3 regions of the Hydrogenophaga pseudoflava genome follow, and region 3 is predicted to be linked to each of the others. Evidence: predicted binding sites of a transcription regulator. Region 3 holds the regulator's gene; each other region holds the start of a gene.
What was found. The regulator sigma-54, encoded in region 3, starts transcription at its own class of promoters, with help from an activator protein. The targets are predictions, from matches to a motif close to TGGCANGNAANCTGCTTT.
Positions count from the first base shown of each region.

Region 1 (6,058 bases), 940 kb from region 3:
CTGGGGCTCATCCAGGTGTGTACACGCTGCTACCGGCCCCGCTGCGCCAGCGGGGAGGTGGTGCCGCCGCCGGGGTGCAGGCGGTGGGTCGGCTGGATCAGGACACCACGGGCCTGCTGCTGCTGTCCGACGATGGCAAATTCATTCACCGGATGACGTCGCCCAAGCACCATGTGCCCAAGGTGTACCAGGTGCAGGTGAAACATCCGCTCGATGAGCGTCAGACAGTCCGCCTGATGGATGGCGTCGTGCTGGATGACGATCCGAAGCCAGTGCGTGCAGCGGCGTGCCGGGCTCTGGGGCCGAACCACCTGGAGTTGACGCTGACGGAGGGCAAGTACCACCAGGTCAAGCGCATGGTGGCCGCTGTCGGGAACAGGGTGGAGGGGCTTCACAGGTCCCGGATCGGGAGCATTGAACTGACCGATGAGCTGCCAGTCGGACATTGGCGGTGGCTGACGGCCGACGAAGTGGCTGACCTGAGCCGCAAACAATGAGCCCCTTGACGGGGCGACCCGGTCAGAGCAGGTCGCCTTTGCGGCTGTCGAGCGGCATCAGGAACGAATTGTCCTGCCATTGGGAGCCCAGATCACTGACGCGTGAATCACCTGTGGTGCTGCCGGGCCAGGTCGACAGGGGACTGAAGTCACTGTGACGGGTGCTGCGCTGGCGGTTCAGTGCAGAGCGCAGATTGGCCTGTGCAGCGATGATGGCCCGTTCTTCCTGCTCGTGCTCACGCATGCTCTGCGCGGTGGGGGTCTCGCCGAGAAACTCGCTGCGGACTTCGGAAACCGTGGGCAGGCTGGACGAACGAACCACCCAGTAGGGGAGTCCGCATTGCGTGAGAAGGGAGTGTTTGAGCTGGCGCGTGCTCCTCGGGATGCCCGCCCGTCCAGGCACGTCCAGACAGCCGACCACCCGCCCGTCGGACTTGCAGATGGTGAACGTGCAGTAGACGCCCCCAAGCAGCCGGTACCAGTCCATTCCTTGCTGCTTCTCCCGGGGCAGGGTGAAGCGGGTGACCGGCAGCTTGATCATCACGTGGTGATCGTAGAAGGCCCGGGACAGCCAGTGCCACACCTGCAGCTCTTCTGAGTTCGCGATCACCCGGGTATCCAGTGGCCACCGCTTGGGAATCCTGCGCTGGGCCCGGGCTTTGCGACTCTCCCAGAGGCGATACATCCAAGCGCCGGTCACCAGCAGAGCGGGTACCAGCACGGAAAGCAGCCAAGGGTTGTTCCAGGCGATCATGCAAGTTTCAGTGACGGAGTGTGACCAAATGTAGTTGGATGATCGCGCAAACGGGCAGTTTTGTCGCAATTTGACACGTCGTTTGCGTGATTTCCTTGGGGGATTGGAGCCACTCGCCGACCAAAGCCCACGGTCGTGAGCGCGCGTTTCATGCCGGTTTCCGAGCGGCCAACCGGGCATTTTGCCGGCGCTGGAGGTGTGTTGCCATCCCACAAACGGGGGATTCACGGGAGTTCGGACAGAAACTCCCCAATGGCAGCGAGCACCGCGTCGGGTTGGTCCCGATGCGGGCTGTGCCCGCAAGCTTCCAGCACCAGGGTGCGGGCTGCAGCGTTCTTGGGTTGTATGTCCCGTACCTGCTGGAGGGTGCCGTACTCGTCGCTGGCTCCTTGAATAGCCAGCACAGGCGCTTGGATGTTTTGGCATTCGTGGCGAATGTCGAAGCTCAGGAATGTGGGATCTAGCCAGATGTCGTTCCATTGCCAGAAGGCGTTGTCGACATCCCTGTGATGGCGCGCCAGGCGTGACCGCAGGCCCTGTTCCCCGGGTTGCATGTAGGCGGACCTGGCCTGCTCGATGGACCGGATCGAGACATCCTCCACAAACACATGGGGTGCCATGACCACACAGGCTGTCACCGGATGCCGGCTGGCGTGCAGCAGCGCGATGGTGGCGCCGTCGGAGTGGCCCACAAGCACGGGCGCGTCGATGCCCAGTGCCTCCAGCAAGGCCGGCAGCACATCCAGGGCCTCTCGGTGCATGTAGTCGGGTTCGTGCCGTCCGGTGTGCCAGAACTCTCCGGCATGGGGCGCCCCGCGCACGTCGGGCACGGGGTCCGAGCACCCATAGCCTCTCCGGGAGTACACCCAGCCGGCCCGTCCGGTGGCGTTGCACAGTTCCATCGTCCAGTCGCGGCCTCGTTGGGTCCACATGGACACGCTGCCCAGCCCCTCGTGCAGGAACACCAACGGCGAGCGGCCGGTCGGGCCTGGGATGTGTCGAACTTCCAGGCGGGTGCCGTGGATGATGACGCTGTCCATCGTGTCTCCGCTTCGCGTGCCGCCTGGCTGGCGGGAAAACCGGTATTCTCGTTGCATGACTCAGCTGTTTGATGCGTTCTGGCGGGCGGTGGTGTACTGCATGCACCCGCGGGTGATCGGTTTGTCGTTCCTGCCCCTGGTGCTGATGGTCGCACTGTCTTTTGGGCTGGGCTATTTCTTCTGGGACACGTCTGTCGATGCCGTCACGCAGTGGCTGCAGACCTATGAACTGGTTCAGGGCTTTCTGGGCTGGCTGGATCGCGTCGGCCTAGGCTCCATGCGGACGGTGTTTGCACCGCTGGTGGTCCTGGTTCTGGCGACGCCGGTGATCGTGTTGCTGTGCCTGCTGCTGGTCGCCGTGTTCATGACTCCGTCCATGGTTGAACTGGTTGCGCAAAGGCGCTTTCCTTTGCTCGAACGCAGGCGTGGTGGCTCTTTCGTTCTCGGTCTGTTGTGGTCGCTGGGGTCCACGTTCGTGGCCCTGGTGGTACTGGTTCTTTCCATGCCCCTGTGGCTGGTTCCTCCGCTGGTGCTCATCCTTCCGCCGCTGATCTGGGGCTGGCTGACCTACCGCGTGTTTGCCTATGACGCACTGGCGCAGCATGCCAGCAGTGCCGAGCGCAAGACCATCCTGCGTGAACACCGTGGCAGCCTTCTGGTCATGGGCATCCTCAGCGGGTATCTGGGCGCGGCACCCAGCCTGCTCTGGGCATCGGGTGCCATGTTCGTGGCGCTGGCGCCCTTGCTGGTGCCGGTGGCCATCTGGATCTACACCCTGGTATTTGCGTTTGCGTCTCTGTGGTTCGCACATTTCACGCTGGCGGCGCTGCAGCGGATGCGCGCGGCGCAGGTGGTGGAGGTCCTGGATCCTGAGCCAGGAGGCCAACCAGCCATGCCGCTGGAGACCCTGCAGCCCACCACCGTTCTTCCGCCGCCTGGCGCCTGACCTCCATGAACACCAGCAAAGAGAACCCACCGGCGTTTGGTCTGATCATCATTGGCGATGAGATCCTGTCGGGCAAACGCGCCGACAAGCACTTGCCGAAGGTGGTCGAACTGCTGGCGGGAAGAGGCCTTTCGCTGGCGTGGGCTCGGTTCATCGGTGATGACCGCGAGCGCATCACCGACGCACTGCGGGAGGCGTTCGCCAGCGGTGATGTCGTGTTCAGCTGTGGTGGCATCGGGGCCACGCCCGACGACCACACGCGCCAGTGCGCGGCTGCGGCACTGCAGGTGGACCTGGCGCTCCACCCCGAGGCCCGCGACCTCATTGAGCAGCGTATGAGGGACGTGGCCGCCGAGAAGGGTGAGGTTCACGACCCCGAGAGGCCCGACAACATGCAACGGCTGAACATGGGGGTGTTCCCGGTCGGCGCGCGGATCATTCCCAACCCGTACAACAAGATTCCCGGGTTCAGCTGCGATGGGCCTGGTGGTGGTTCCGTGCATTTTGTCCCGGGGTTTCCCGTGATGGCCTGGCCGATGATCGAAGCGCTGCTGGATGGGGCGTACCGCCATCTGCACCGGCAAGACGCGTGGCAGGAGCGCTCGGTGGTGGTCATGGGGGCCATGGAGGCTACCTTGACCCCTCTCATGGAAACCATTGAGCGCGAGCACCCGGTGAAGGTGTTCAGCCTTCCCAGCGTGGACCACCCGGACTACGGGCGGCACATCGAACTGGGCGTCAAGGGTGCCCCAGACGCCGTGGCCCCGGCGTTTGCGTCGCTGCTTGACGGGCTTGAGCGGTTTGGTGCGGAGTTGGGACCCGAATTGGTGCGATAGTTGCTTGCACCAATATTGTGCATTCTGCTGGAATGCACCAGAACAATGCGCTGCATGCCGGGTTTACAGCGGTCACGCCGGGCATCCAGGCTTTGCAGCCCGCCGGCGCAGGGCGCTGCGCCATAATCTGCGCCGCCTTGGGGCCTGGCGCATCGTTGATTGAACCCGACGGCACAACTTTGGCACAGAAACTGCTTCATGCCCTTGTCAAATTCAGTTTTCCACTCACACAGCAACAGGAGTATTTGATGGCCAAGACCGTCGCAGACGTGATGCAAATGGTGAAGGACAACGAAGTCAAGTTCGTTGATTTCCGCTTCACCGACACCCGTGGTGCGCAGCAGCACACCACCGTGCCCGTGTCTCACTTCGATGAAGACAAGTTCGTTTCCGGCCATGCATTCGATGGCTCGTCCATCGCAGGCTGGAAGGGCATCGAAGCTTCCGACATGCAACTGATCCCCGATCCGAACACGGCCAACATCGACCCGTTTTACGAAGAGACGACGCTGATCCTCACCTGCGACGTCATCGAGCCTGCCGACGGCAAGGCCTACGACCGCGATCCCCGCTCCATCGCCAAGCGCGCCGAGGCTTACCTCAAGTCCTCGGGCCTGGGCGACACCGCCTTCTTCGGACCGGAACCCGAATTTTTCCTGTTCGACGGCGTGCGCTGGAGCACGGCCCCGGGCCACACCTTCTACGAAATCGAAGAGTACGAAGCCCCCTGGAACAAGGGTGCCAAGCTCGAAGGCGGCAACCGTGGCCACCGTCCGACGGTCAAGGGCGGTTACTTCCCCGTGCCCCCGGTCGACAGCACGCAGGACATGCGCGCCGAGATGGCACTGATCCTCGAATCGCTGGGCATCCCGGTCGAGGTGTTCCACCACGAAGTGGCGGGCGCGGGCCAGAACGAGATCGGCACCAAGTTCAGCACGCTGGTGCAGCGCGCCGACTGGACAGTCCTGCAGAAGTATGTTGTGCACAACGTGGCCAATGCCTACGGCAAGACGGCCACCTTCATGCCCAAGCCCTACGCCGGTGACAACGGTTCCGGCATGCACGTGCACCAGTCGGTCTGGAAGGACGGCAAGAACCTGTTCGCTGGCGACGGTTACGCCGGCCTGAGCGAGTTCGCGCTGTATTACATCGGCGGCATCATCAAGCACGCCCGCGCCCTGAACGCCATCACCAACCCCGGTACGAACTCGTACAAGCGGCTGGTGCCGCACTTCGAAGCCCCGGTGAAGCTGGCCTACTCGGCCAAGAACCGTTCGGCCTCCATCCGCATCCCGTACGTCGCCAACCCGAAGGGCCGCCGCGTGGAAGCCCGCTTCCCCGATCCCCTGATGAACCCCTACCTGGGCTTCTCGGCGCTGCTGATGGCCGGTCTGGATGGCGTGGAAAACAAGATCCACCCGGGCGAGGCAGCGACCAAGGACCTTTACCACCTGCCGCCGGAAGAGGACAAGCTGGTCCCGACCGTGTGCCACAGCCTGGACATGGCGCTGGACTACCTGGACAAGGACCGCGCGTTCCTGACCAAGGGTGGCGTGTTCACCGACTCCATGCTGGACGCCTACATCGAACTGAAGATGGGCGAAGTCAACCGCAGCCGTATCGAAGTGTCGCCGGTGGAGTTCGACATGTACTACAGCCTGTGATGGCGGGCCCGGGATCACCCGGGCCTCGCTTCGCAGATGAAAAGGACGGCTCGGCCGTCCTTTTTTTTTGGGCCGTTCGGACGGGCGCGCGGGCGCCCTGTCATGGCGGATACCATGCGACCTGTTTTTGGGTCATACTGAAAATTGATTCTCAATGCGCCCACAGCGCCTGGAGCCCACGTGTTGTCGAAGCTGAACGTTGCCGCAAGAACCCATCGCGTCCTGATCCTTTCCGTTGCCGTGGCGTGGTGCCTGCCGTCTTTGGCGCAAGAGCGCATCTATCGCTGTGGCAATGAATACACCAACAACGCCACGGTGGCG
Region 1 covers NZ_CP037867.1:3,589,935-3,595,992, reverse strand. The annotation lists gene HPF_RS17285 (16S rRNA pseudouridine(516) synthase) at 1-497, shown strand, start outside; gene HPF_RS17280 (DUF2726 domain-containing protein) at 520-1,251, opposite strand; gene HPF_RS17275 (alpha/beta fold hydrolase) at 1,476-2,291, opposite strand; gene HPF_RS17270 (EI24 domain-containing protein) at 2,347-3,237, shown strand; gene HPF_RS17265 (competence/damage-inducible protein A) at 3,243-4,073, shown strand; gene glnA (type I glutamate--ammonia ligase) at 4,322-5,737, shown strand; gene HPF_RS17255 (hypothetical protein) at 5,930-6,058, shown strand, end outside.
Region 1: a site for sigma-54 is predicted at 4,254-4,271, ahead of glnA (type I glutamate--ammonia ligase). Genes of this name have one in related genera too.

Region 2 (6,058 bases), 240 kb from region 3:
GCTTGTCATGAAACGCCTCATGCGGGCCTTGAGCAGACATGGCCGGCGCGTGGCCGTTTCCCTGCTGCCGCTTCTGCTGGGTGTGCTGCACGTCCTGGGTCTGCTGCCTCTGGACAGCCTGCAGCGGCTCGACGACCATCTCTATGACGCGCGCCTGCTCTGGACCATGCCGGCGACCCTGGACGAGCGCGTGGTGATCGTGGACATTGATGAACAGAGCCTGGCCGAGGTGGGGCGCTGGCCCTGGCCCAGGAACCGCGTGGCGGACTTGGTGGATGCGCTGTTTGATCGCCACCAGATCGCCTTGCTCGGCATGGACACGGTGTTTGCCGAGCCGGACGAAAGTTCCGGCCTGCCGCAACTGGAGCGGCTGGCACGCGAAGACCTCAAAGATCTTCCAGAGTTCTCAGGGGCGCTCTCACGTCTGCGCCAGGGGCTGGACCACGACCGGCGCCTGGCCGACGCCTTGCGCGGACGGCCGGTGGTGATGGGGTTCTATTTCAGCAACGAATCCGGCGGGCGGACATCCGGGACTTTGCCAGAGCCCGTGCTCAGGCGCGCCGACCTGCAGGGCCGCGCTCTGCAGGCCACGCAGTGGACGGGCTACGGCGCCAACCTGCCGGGTCTGGCGTCTGCTGCGCCACTGGCGGGATTCTTCAATGCCGTGCCCGGTGACGACGGAATGGTGCGCTCCCTCCCCCTGCTGGCCGAGCACGGCGGGGCGTACTACGAATCCTTGTCCCTTGCCATGTTCCGGACGATCACCGGCATGCCGACGGTCGAGCCGCGTTATCCGCCGCAGCCCGCAGTGGGTGATCGCTACGACTGGCCCCGCAGCATCGCTCTGCGCAAGAACGGCGGAACGCTGGAGATCCCGGTGGACGAACGAGTGGCGGTGCTGGTGCCTTTCCGCGGACCCGGTGGCCCGCAGGGCGGCTCGTTCCGCTATGTCTCGGCGTCTGATGTGCTGGCCAATCGGGTGGCGCCTGACTTGCTGAAGGGCCGCATCGTGCTTCTGGGCACCACCGCGCCTGGGCTGCTGGACCTGCGCGCCACCCCGGTGGGCGAGGCCTATCCAGGCGTCGAAACCCATGCCAACGTGCTGACCGCGCTGATGGATGGTCGCCTGGTCGCCCGGCCCGACTACGCCGCCGGCTACGAGCTGGTCGTGCTGTTGCTGGCCGGCATGGTGCTGGCGTTCGGGCTGCCTCTGGTGGGCGCTGCCGGTGCCGTAGGCCTGAGCCTGGCGGTATTCGCCGCCGTGGTGGGGCTCAACACCTGGCTGTACCTGGGCCATGGTCTGGCACTGCCCATGGCCGGCACCCTGGTGATGGCAGGGCTCACCTTCGTGATCAACATGAGCTACGGCTACTTGGTGGAAAGCCGGGCCAAGCGGGAGCTGGTCCAGCTGTTCGGCACCTATGTGCCGCCGGAGCTGGTCGACGAGATGGTCAGGGACCCCGACAGCTACAGCATGGAAGCCAGTACGCGGGAACTGACCGTGCTGTTCTGCGACATGCGCGGCTTCACGGCCATTGCCGAATCCATGACGCCCACCGGGCTGCAGTCGCTGCTCAACACCGTGTTCAGCCGACTCACGCGGGTGATCCGTCACCACCGCGGCACCATCGACAAATACATGGGGGACTGTGTGATGGCCTTCTGGGGTGCTCCTGTCGACACCCGGGGGCATGCGGCGCTGGCCGTGCAGGCGGCGCTGGACATGGCGGCCGAGATAACGACCATCAACCGCGAACGCCAGGCAGCGAATCAGCCTGCCATCGGTGTGGGCATCGGGCTGAATACCGGCGACATGTGCGTGGGTGACATGGGATCGGACGTGCGGCGCAGCTACACCGTGGTCGGCGACGCCGTGAACCTTGGCGCCCGGCTGGAGGGGCTGACCCGTGTGTACGGCGTCGACGTGGTGGCCAGCGGGTCCACGCGCCAGCAGGCGCCGGACTTCGTCTGGCAGGAGCTGGACCGGGTGCGGGTCAAGGGCAAGGCGCAGGTTGTGGAGATCCACACGCCCCTGTGCGCCGGCGATCAGATGACGCCGGAACTTTCGGACGAGTTGAGAGAATGGGAGCAGGCACTGCAGGCCTGGCGCCAGCAGAACTGGGACCGCTGCCTTGCTCATTTGGAGAAGCTGCAGCGGAAGAATGCCAAAAAAGTCCTTTACCGGCTCTACGCCGAACGGGTAGTCTCCATGCGGATCGAGCCGGCACCGCCCGACTGGGACGGCTCCACCGCGTTCGACACCAAATAACCCGCCCGAACGGGCCACCAACTCCTGGAACATTGATGAGGGTACGCGTACTGGGCTGCTCGGGCGCCATATCGCAAGGCTGCCGGACGACCTCTTTCCTGCTCGACGACGATGTGCTGATCGACGCCGGGACAGGGGTGGGCGACCTCAGCCTCGACGAAATGGCCCGGGTCGACCATGTGCTGCTCACCCATTCCCACCTCGACCATGTGGCCAGCCTGCCCCTGATGCTCGATGCCGTCGCCGCGCGGCGGCTGGCGGCGGGCGCCGCGCCGCTGGTGGTACACGCCCTGCCGGGCACCATCTCCGCGCTGCGGGTGCACATCTTCAACAACCTGATCTGGCCCGATTTTTCGACCATCCCCAGCGCAGAGACGCCGCTGATGCGCTTTGTGTCCATCACCGTGGGCGAACTGCTGCGCGTGGGGGGCAAACGCATCGAGGTGCTGCCGGCGGTGCACACCGTCCCGGCCGTGGGCTATGCGGTGGACAGCCCCAGCGGCCACTGGGTGTTCAGCGGCGACACCGAGCGCAACCCGGCGTTCTGGCAGCGCGTCAACCGGATCGATGTGGCCATGCTGATCATCGAGACCGCGTTCAGCGACCGCGAACGCGAACTGGCCCAGCGCAGCCTGCATCTGGCGCCCAGTTCGCTGGCCGACGAACTGGACCAGATCGACCGCGGCCGCCGCTTCCCGATCTACATCACCCACACCAAGCCGGCGGAAACCGGGCTGATCATGGAAGAGATCCGCCGCTTCGACGACGCACCCAACCGCCCGAACGATGTGCGCCACGACATCCGCTGGCTCAGCGCGGGGCAGACCTTCGATCTGTGACAATTTTTGTCCCCCGAGGGTCGGGTGACAAAAATTGTCAGTGACCGCAGGCGACAGAGGACACAAATCGTCACTTGCAGCGGGCGAGGCGTGAAATAGCACTCAAAAAACAGGGCAAATCGGACTGGCACGCTCCATGCGAAGGAGCAACCGTCTCAACCCACAACCCCCTTCAAGGAGTTTTCAATGAAGCGTTCCCTGCAAAAAGGTTTCACCCTGATCGAACTGATGATCGTGGTGGCCATCATCGGTATCCTGGCTGCGGTGGCGCTGCCGGCGTATCAGGACTACACGATCCGCGCCCGCGTGACGGAAGGTCTGTCGGTGGCTGGTGGAGCCAAGACCCTGATTGGTGACAGCGCTGCGACCCTGCCCGAACTGCAGGCAGCTGCTGCAACTTGGAACGCACAAGCTGGTGGCGACGGTGCGAAGAGCAAGTACGTGCAGAGTGTTCAGATCGCTGAAGATACCGGTGAAGTCACGATCGAGTTCGACGAAACCAACATCGGTAGCATCCCTGACGCTTCCACCTTGGTGCTGACCCCGTACATCAACGGCAGTGGCGCTGGTAACGTCGCTGCAGTTGAGCAGCTGGGCGCCAGCTACGCCGCGGGTGTGACCGGTCAGGTGGACTGGGGCTGCGCCTCCGATACGAACCTCGTGGGTACCGCCCGTGGTTTGCCCGCTCTGACCGCAGGTACCCTGCCGGCCAAGTTCGCTCCGAACGATTGCCGCTGATCCGGTAGTGTCTGGACCGCTCAAACCGGTCCACGCCCCAAAAAAAGGAGTGCCTCGTGCACTCCTTTTTTTTGTTTCTGCCAGCCCCATGCGGGAAAGGCGGTGCTCACGTCCCGTGATCAATCCGGGGGCGTGTGGACGGAATTTGACTGCGACGAACAGAAACCGTCAATGACGCTGACACATTTTGTCGCAAACACGGCGGTGCATCTGAAAAACAAATCCAAAAGCATTCAACCTGGACTTGGCACAGGAAATGCCAGTGCTGTGCACGTGGAATCTGCTTCAAGGATGGCTGTCATGACTCGCTCAACCGGACAACAAGGCTTTACCCTGATCGAACTGATGATCGTGGTGGCCATCATCGGCATCTTGGCGGCGGTGGCGCTTCCTGCTTATCAGGATTTCACGGTTCGGGCCCGTGTGACCGAAGGCCTTTCATTGGCCGCGAATGTCAAGAGCCAGGTCGGTGTGGGGTCGGCCACACAGCAGAACCTGACCGCAACAGCCATGACATGGAACGACCAGGCTGGGGGCATGGGTGCTCGCAGCAAATATGTCAATAGTGTGCTGGTCACCAGTGCCCCCGATGCCGCCACCGACGGAGAGATCATCATCACCTTCAGCGGGAATGCCGGACCGATCGATGGTCAGACCTTGGTGCTGACACCGTGGGTGCAGGCGGGAGGCGGGCCGGTGGCGCTCGGGTTGGCATTCGCGGCCAACGTCACGGGCCCGATAGACTGGAGTTGCCAGTCGGCCGACGTTGGCGTGGCCACGGCGCGAGGCATGCTGGGCACAGCGGGCACCCTGCCGGGCAGGTTTGCACCCAGCGAATGTCGTTGATGCCACATGGGTAAGGGCGTTGCCTGATCACCTACAGTTGCCGCACGCCACAGCATGGCCCGAGCCCCTGGGCCAAGGCGCTAGACTTTCGGGCAACATGGATCTCTCGACACAAATCATCGAGCGTTTGAAGGCCTCTGGCCTGCATTTGCTGGTTTCGCTGGTGGTGGCCAGCGCGGTCGCTGCATTGGTCTTTGGTGTCTGGTTCCCAGGTGCCTATCGCGACTTGGCCGGCGGCACCCGCCTGCTGAGTTTGATCGTTACCGTGGATGTGGTCATGGGGCCTTTGTTGACATTGGCGGTCTATGACCGGCGCAAGTCAGCCAACCATTTGCGCAAAGACATCGCCACCATTGCGGGGCTGCAATTGGCCGCTCTTTTTTACGGGCTGTATTCGGTTCAGCTGGCTCGGCCTGTGGCGCTTGTGTTTGAAAACGATCGCTTTCGTGTCATCGCTGCCGCCGAGGTTGTGGAGAAGGAGTTGCCGGACGCGTTGCCAGCCTTTCGGTCGCTGCCCTGGGATGGCCCTCGATTGATTGCGATTCGCAAGACCGAGGCCGGAAAAGAGCGCAACGACGCCTTGACGGCAGCCATTTTTGACGGGGTTGATACCAGCCAGCGGCCTGGCTTCTGGATTCCATACGACGCTGCGGTGCGCGATACGGCTTTGAAGATTGCGCACCCGGTGACTGTTCTGTTGGACCGCTACGCTGGAGACCGCGACCAGCTGCTTGCTGAACTGGGCTTGATGGGGGTCTCCGTCAACGAAGCCCGCTTCTTGCCGGTGCGCGCACGGGTTGATGCCGTAGCCATTCTTGACCAGCAAGGCGAATTGGCCGGCTTCCTGTTGAAGGACGGTTTCTTCTGACGGTCAGGCCGTCTCGGAGGGTCGGGCTACCCCGCCACAAAACGCCCGCTCTTCCCGCCATGCTTCTCCATCAGCCGTACCCCGCTGATGGTCATGCCGCGGTCCACGGCCTTGCACATGTCGTAGATCGTCAGCAGCGCCACGCTGGCGGCGGACAGGGCTTCCATCTCCACGCCGGTCTGGCCGGTGCATTCGGCGGTTGCGCGGCATTGCACGCTGCTTGACGCCTCGTCCACCTCGAACTCCACCGCCACGCGGGTGAGTGCAATCGGGTGGCACAGGGGGATCAGGTCGCTGGTTTTCTTGGCGCCCTGGATGCCCGCGATGCGGGCGATGCCCAGCACGTCGCCCTTCTTGGCGCTGCCGCTGCGGATGAGCGCCAGCGTGGCGGGCAGCATGGTGATGCAGCCTTCCGCGATGGCCACTCGGTGGGTGCTGGCCTTGGCCGACACGTCGACCATGTGGGCCTGGCCCTGGGCGTCGAAGTGGGTGAGCGGG
Region 2 covers NZ_CP037867.1:4,772,227-4,778,284, reverse strand. The annotation lists gene HPF_RS22935 (CHASE2 domain-containing protein) at 20-2,269, shown strand; gene HPF_RS22930 (MBL fold metallo-hydrolase) at 2,305-3,108, shown strand; gene HPF_RS22925 (pilin) at 3,295-3,846, shown strand; gene HPF_RS24110 (pilin) at 4,147-4,692, shown strand; gene tfpZ (TfpX/TfpZ family type IV pilin accessory protein) at 4,790-5,560, shown strand; gene moaC (cyclic pyranopterin monophosphate synthase MoaC) at 5,587-6,058, opposite strand, start outside.
Region 2: a site for sigma-54 is predicted at 4,092-4,109, ahead of HPF_RS24110 (pilin). Genes of this name have one in related genera too.

Region 3 (6,058 bases):
CTCTTCCAGTGCGTGGCCAGCTGCGCGAAGAAATCGCTGCCGTCGCTGCCATCGGCCATCTGGGCGCTCTCGCGGCCTAAGCCGGGCTCGGGAGCGGCCTTGGCACCCACGGTGAAGGTGCGGGGCGCACGCGCACCGCGTTCGGCCGCCCGCACCTGGGCGCTCTGCCCTGCCACCCCGGCAGCCGCAATGCGCTCGCCATAGGGCGGGTTCAGCAGCATCACGCCGGGCTTGTCGGTCGGCGGCATGCGCTGCAGCGCGTCACCGCCACGCAGCTCCATCGCGAAGGCCACACCCGCGCGTTCGGCGTTGCGCTGCGCGAAGTCGACCATGCGGAAGGCCACGTCACTGCCGAACACGATGGGCTTGCGCCCGGCCGGCCACTCGCGGCGCTGCTTCGCGGCCTCGTCCTTGAGGGCGTGCCAGACGTGTGGCTGGAACGGCAGCAGCTTCTCGAACGCGAAGCGGCGCTGCAGACCGGGAGCGACCCGCAGCGCGATCTGTGCCGCTTCGATCGCCACCGTGCCGCTGCCGCAGCAGGGGTCGTACAGCGGCACGATGTCGTCCAGCGATTCGGCCTCGGCGCCGTTCCAGCCGGTGGCGGCGATCATGGCCGCGGCCAGCGTTTCCTTCAGCGGCGCGTCGCCTTTGTCCTCGCGCCAGCCGCGCTTGAACAGCGGCTCGCCCGAGGTGTCGATGTAGAGGCTCACCGTGTCGGTGGTCAGGTGGGCGTAGAGCCGCACGTCGGGCCAGGTGGTGTTGACGCTGGGGCGCTCGCCGCGCTTGTCGCGGAAGCGGTCGCAGACCGCGTCCTTGATCTTGAGCGCCGCGAAGTTCAGGCTCTTGAGCGGGCTGTGCTGCGCCGTGACCTCGACCTTGATCGTCTGCTGCGGCGTGAACCAGATTTCCCAGGCGACCTCACTGGCGGCCGCGTACAGGTCGTTCTCGCTGCGGTAGCCGCCGTGCCAGAGTTGCACCAGCACGCGCTGCGCGAGCCGGCAGTGCAGGTTGAGCTTGAGCGCGTCGCGCCAGGACGCCTGCAGCGCCACACCGGCGCGCGACTTCTGCACCGCGGTCTCGCCCGTGATGCGCGTGACTTCGGCGGCGAGGTAGTCCTCCACGCCGGCGGCGCAGGGGAGGAAAAGATTCAATTGGTTCAAAGCGCTTTTCTCAGGTTCGCCGGCGCGATGCGCAGCGCCTCGCGGTATTTCGCGACCGTGCGGCGCGCGCACTCGATGCCCTGCTCCTTGAGCAGGTCCGAGAGCTGGTTGTCGGACAGCGGCTTGGTCGGCTCTTCGGACGCGATGAACTGCTTGAGCAGGGCGCGCACCGCCGTGCTCGACGCATTGCCGCCGGTCTCCGTTCCCAGGCTGGAGCCGAAAAAGTACTTGAGCTCGTAGGTGCCGAACGGCGTGGCCATGTACTTGGCCGTGGTCACGCGGCTGATGGTGGACTCGTGCAAGCCCAGCTCGTCGGCGATCTCGCGCAGCACCAGCGGGCGCTTGGCCAGTTCGCCGTGCATGAAGAAGTTGCGCTGGCGCTCCACGATGGCCGAGGACACGCGCAGGATGGTGTCGAAGCGCTGCTGGATGTTCTTGATGAACCAGCGCGCTTCCTGCAGCCGCTGCTGCATGGCCGCGTGGCCCGCTTCGCCGCCGGCCTCGCGCCGCCCCCGCAGGGCGTTGGCATAGACATCGTGCACGCGCAGGCGCGGCATCACCTCGGCGTTGAGCGAGACCTTGAAACCGCGACCGGCGCGGGTGACGATCACGTCGGGCACCACGACGTTGCGCTCGACGTCGACGAAGCGCCGGCCCGGCTTGGGCTCCAGGCGGGCGATCAGCGCCAGCGCGGCGCGCACGGTCTCGTCGTCGTGCCCGGTGGCCGCACACAGGCGCTTGATGTCGCGCTTGGCCATCAGCTCCAGCGGCTGCTCGCAGATCGCCAGCGCCGCGCGGGCGGCGGGCGTGTTGCGCAGCTCCATGATCTGCAGCCGCAGGCACTCGCCCAGGTCGCGCGCGCCCACGCCCGTGGGCTCCATCTGCTGCAGCCACTGCAGGGCCATGCCCAGGCGCTGCTCAATGGCCTCGACTTCGTCGAAGCGCGGCTCTTCGTCGGCCGGCCGGCCCGCGGTCAGGCGCCAGCAGGCGCGCGCCAGCTCGTGCAGGCTGTCCTCCAGATACCCGTCGTCGTTGAGCGACTCGATCAGGAAAAACAGCGCCGCGCTGTCCTCGTCCGACAGGCGCAGGCAGCGCGCCTGCTCGTGCAGCTGGTCCTGAAGGCTAACCGGCACACGGGCCAGGTCGGCGGCCGTGGCGGTGTCGTCGTCGTCCCCGCCGGAACCGCTGTTGCGCGCGGGTGCATCGCCGCCCCATTCGCTGTCGTCGGGCGCCATCTCGACGGTGCCGTCGCCTTCCCAGCTTTCTTCGACCGGCGCGGCGCCGTCCAGCCGGCTCTCCACGTCGTCGCTGCTGTTGTCCGCGCTGTCGGCCTGGGTGGTGCGGGTGTCCGGCTCGGCGCTGCGCAGCTCGACCACCGGCTGCGCCGCTTCTTCCAGTTGCTCGCCGGCCACCACCGGCGCGTCCGCGGTCTGCACGCCGAAATCTTCGCGATCGGCCACTTCCTCGCCCCGTTCCAGGAACGGGTTCTCGTCGAGCATCTGCTCGACTTCCTGAGCCATCTCCAGCGTGGACAGCTGCAACAGGCGGATCGACTGCTGCAGTTGCGGCGTCAGCGCGAGGTGCTGCGACACCCGCAGCGACAGACCTTGCTTCATCGGCTCATTCCGTCACATGCGGAAGTTCTCGCCCAGGTAGACGCGGCGCACCTCGGCGTTTTCAATGATCTCGGCGGTGGTACCGCTGGCCAGCACATGACCGTCGCTGATGATGTAGGCGTGGTCGCAGATGCCCAGGGTTTCGCGCACGTTGTGGTCGGTGATCAGCACACCGATGCCGCGCGACTTGAGGAAACTGATGATGTGCTGGATCTCCAGCACCGCGATCGGGTCGATGCCGGCGAAGGGCTCGTCCAGCAGGATGAACCGCGGCCGGGTGGCCAGCGCGCGGGCGATCTCCACGCGACGGCGCTCACCGCCCGAGAGGGCGGGCGCGGGCGAATCGCGCAGGTGGTCGACGCGCAGCTCCTTGAGCAGCTCGTCCAGCCGGGCATCGATCTCGCGCGCCGACAACGGCTGGCCGTTCGCGTCCTGCTGCAGCTCCAGCACCGCGCGCACGTTCTGCGCCACCGTGAGCTTGCGGAAGATCGAGGCTTCCTGCGGCAGGTAACCCAGCCCCAGCCGGGCACGGCGGTGGATGGGCAAGGACTCGATGCGGTGACCGTCCAGCAGGATCTCGCCACCGTCGGCCCGCAGCAGGCCGACGATCATGTAGAACGACGTGGTCTTGCCGGCACCGTTGGGGCCCAGCAGTCCCACCACCTCGCCCTTGTCCACCGACAGGGACACGTCCTTGACCACCTTGCGGCTGCCATAGGACTTCTTGAGTCCCCGGACCTCCAGACGGCTGTGCGACGGCATGTCGCCCGACGGACTGGCGCTGGCGACGGTCTCCGTCACTTCTTGGGCTCGGTGATCTTGCCGCTGGGACGCAGCGTGGCCGGATCGGTCGCCGGGGCGGCGGGGCCGTTCTTCTCCTCTTCCGGGATCGGCGTGAGCATGGCGCGCACGCGGCCGGTGGGGTTGGCGGCGGTCTTGCTGGTGTCCCCACCCTTGACCGTGAACACCTCGGTCAGGCTGTTGTAGAGGATCTCGCTGCCCACGCTCTGGTCGTTGAGCAGGGTGCCGCGGTAGCGGCGCAGCACCGCGCGACCGGTGAACAGCACCGTCTGCGCCTTGCTGTCGTATTCGATGCGATCACCCTCGCCCTCGATCCATTCGTCCACGCCTTCCCGCTTCTGGCGGAAGAAACCGGCCTTTTCGGGGGTGCCCAGCAGCAGACCGTACTGATTGCCTTGCGGGTCCTGGCGCACGTCCAGCTTGGCACCGCGCATCAGGATGGTGCCCTTGGTGATCACCACGTTGCCTGTGAACACGCTGGTCTGGCGTGTCTCTTCGTAGCGCAGCGCATCGGCCTCCACGTTCATGGGCTTGTCCTTGTCGGCCTTTTCGGCCTGCGCCAGCAGGGGCAGCATCAGGCCAATGACGGCCAACATCCGGGCGATGGAACGGGGGGTTGGTGCGTGTGGGTGCATGGCGTTTGAGGGCACAGATCTTGCATTCATTGTAGCGGCGCCCAGAGCGTTTCGCCGCTGCGCCGGCACATTGTGCCCGCCATGAAACCAGGAAGCCCGCACAGGGCGGGCTCCGAAGGGAAGAGGGTCAGAAACCGGTCAGCCTTTGCGGGCCTCGGCAATCAGCGAGTCCGCCACCAGCAGGGTGCGCGGCCCTTGTCCGCCCACATAGAACTTGCCGGCGATGCCCAGGGCGGGCGTGCCTTCCACCTGGTAGGCGTCCTGCAGACCAACGGCCTTCTCCGCCAGCTTGGCAGCCTGGCCATTGAAGATGCCCAGAAACTGCTCGCGGTTGACACCCTGTTTTTCGATCCAGGCGGTGATGGCGGGCGCGGTCGTCAGCGGCTGGCGCTCTTCGTGGATCGCCTTGAACACCTTGACGTGCAGCGTGTCCACCAGGTTCAAGGCCTCCAGCGTGAAGTACAGGCGCTGCATCGGCACGAAGTTCTGGTTGAAGGCCACCGGCATGCGGCGCACCGTCACATGGGCCGGTTTGCGCTTGATCCACTCATGAAAGACCGGTTCAAAGTTGTAGCAGTGGATGCAGCTGTACGCGAAGAACTCGACCACCTCGACCTGCCCCGCCGGGCTCTCGGTCGGCGCCGGCTTGGCCAGCCGCTGGAAATCGGTGCCTTCCTTGAAGGCCACGCGCTGGGCCAGGGCCGGCGACAGGGTCAGCCCGCTGGCGGTGGCGGCACCAGCCACCAGGAGGCTGCGCGAAAAATCTCGACGATGCATGGAATCGGACTCCTTGAAATGACCTGAATCAGGCTCCCGGGACAGCGAAAAGTTCCTCGGTACCGTGCAATCAGCGCTGCACCCGCACCAGCGCCGCTTCCACCCCGTTCACCTCCAGCTGTTCGCGCGTGGCCTCGGCCATGGCCTTCTGGCCAAATGGTCCCATGCGGACACGGAACACGGTGCGCCCCGCCTGCTCGCGTTCGGTGATGGTGGCGTCCATGCCCAGCATGGCCAGCCGTGCTTTCTGCGCCTGCGCCTCTTCGGGAGACTTGAATGCCCCCGCCTGCACGAAGTAGGAGAAGGGGTCGGCCCCCTGCGCAGCCGCGGGCTCCGACGCCCCTCCGGCCTTGGCCCTCATGAGGTCGCCCAGCGGATCGCTGTCCGGCTTGGTGGCCGCGTCAGCGGCTTTGGCGGCCGGCGCCTTGTCGGGCTCCGCCGCTGAGGCGTCCTTCGGTGCCGCGTCGCCGGCGGCCGGCGGGGTCGTTTCGACTGGAGCCGGCAGCGGCGGCGGCTTGTTCACCAACCCGGCGTTCGGGTTCCAGCCCTTGTTGCGTTCGGCCTCGGCCGCATCGTCGGCCGGCTTGCGGGTGACACCGCGGTCCACGAATGGCACCGGCACGCGCGTCACATACACGGCCACCGAGAGCGCCAGGCCCAGGCCGACGAGCAGGCCGACCACAAAGCCAACCAGGGTGCCGCCACGCTGAGCGCGGGCCTGCGGGAATGAAATGTTCATGGGAGGTGGGAGGTTCACATCTTCTGCGGGGCGCTCACGCCCAGCACGGCCAGGCCATTGTGCAACACCTGTGCCGTTGCCCGGACCAGCGCCAGACGGGCGCGTTTGACCGCTTCGTCGTCCACCAGGATGCGCTCGGCGTCGTAGTAGCTGTGGTAGGCCGCGGCCAGCTCGCGCAGGTAGAAGGTCACGTCGTGCGGCGCAAAGCCCTCGGCCGCTGCGGTCAGCATGGCCGGGTACTTGGCCAGCAGCAGCATCAGCGACTGCGCGGCCGGCGTGTGCAGGGGCGACAGGTCGGCGCCGGCGAGCGAGTCCACGTCACCGCCCCAG
Region 3 covers NZ_CP037867.1:4,531,054-4,537,111, forward strand. The annotation lists gene HPF_RS21810 (THUMP domain-containing class I SAM-dependent RNA methyltransferase) at 1-1,160, opposite strand, end outside; gene rpoN (RNA polymerase factor sigma-54) at 1,157-2,776, opposite strand; gene lptB (LPS export ABC transporter ATP-binding protein) at 2,789-3,538, opposite strand; gene lptA (lipopolysaccharide transport periplasmic protein LptA) at 3,574-4,173, opposite strand; gene HPF_RS21830 (thiol:disulfide interchange protein DsbA/DsbL) at 4,351-4,989, opposite strand; gene HPF_RS21835 (SPOR domain-containing protein) at 5,060-5,728, opposite strand; gene argS (arginine--tRNA ligase) at 5,743-6,058, opposite strand, start outside.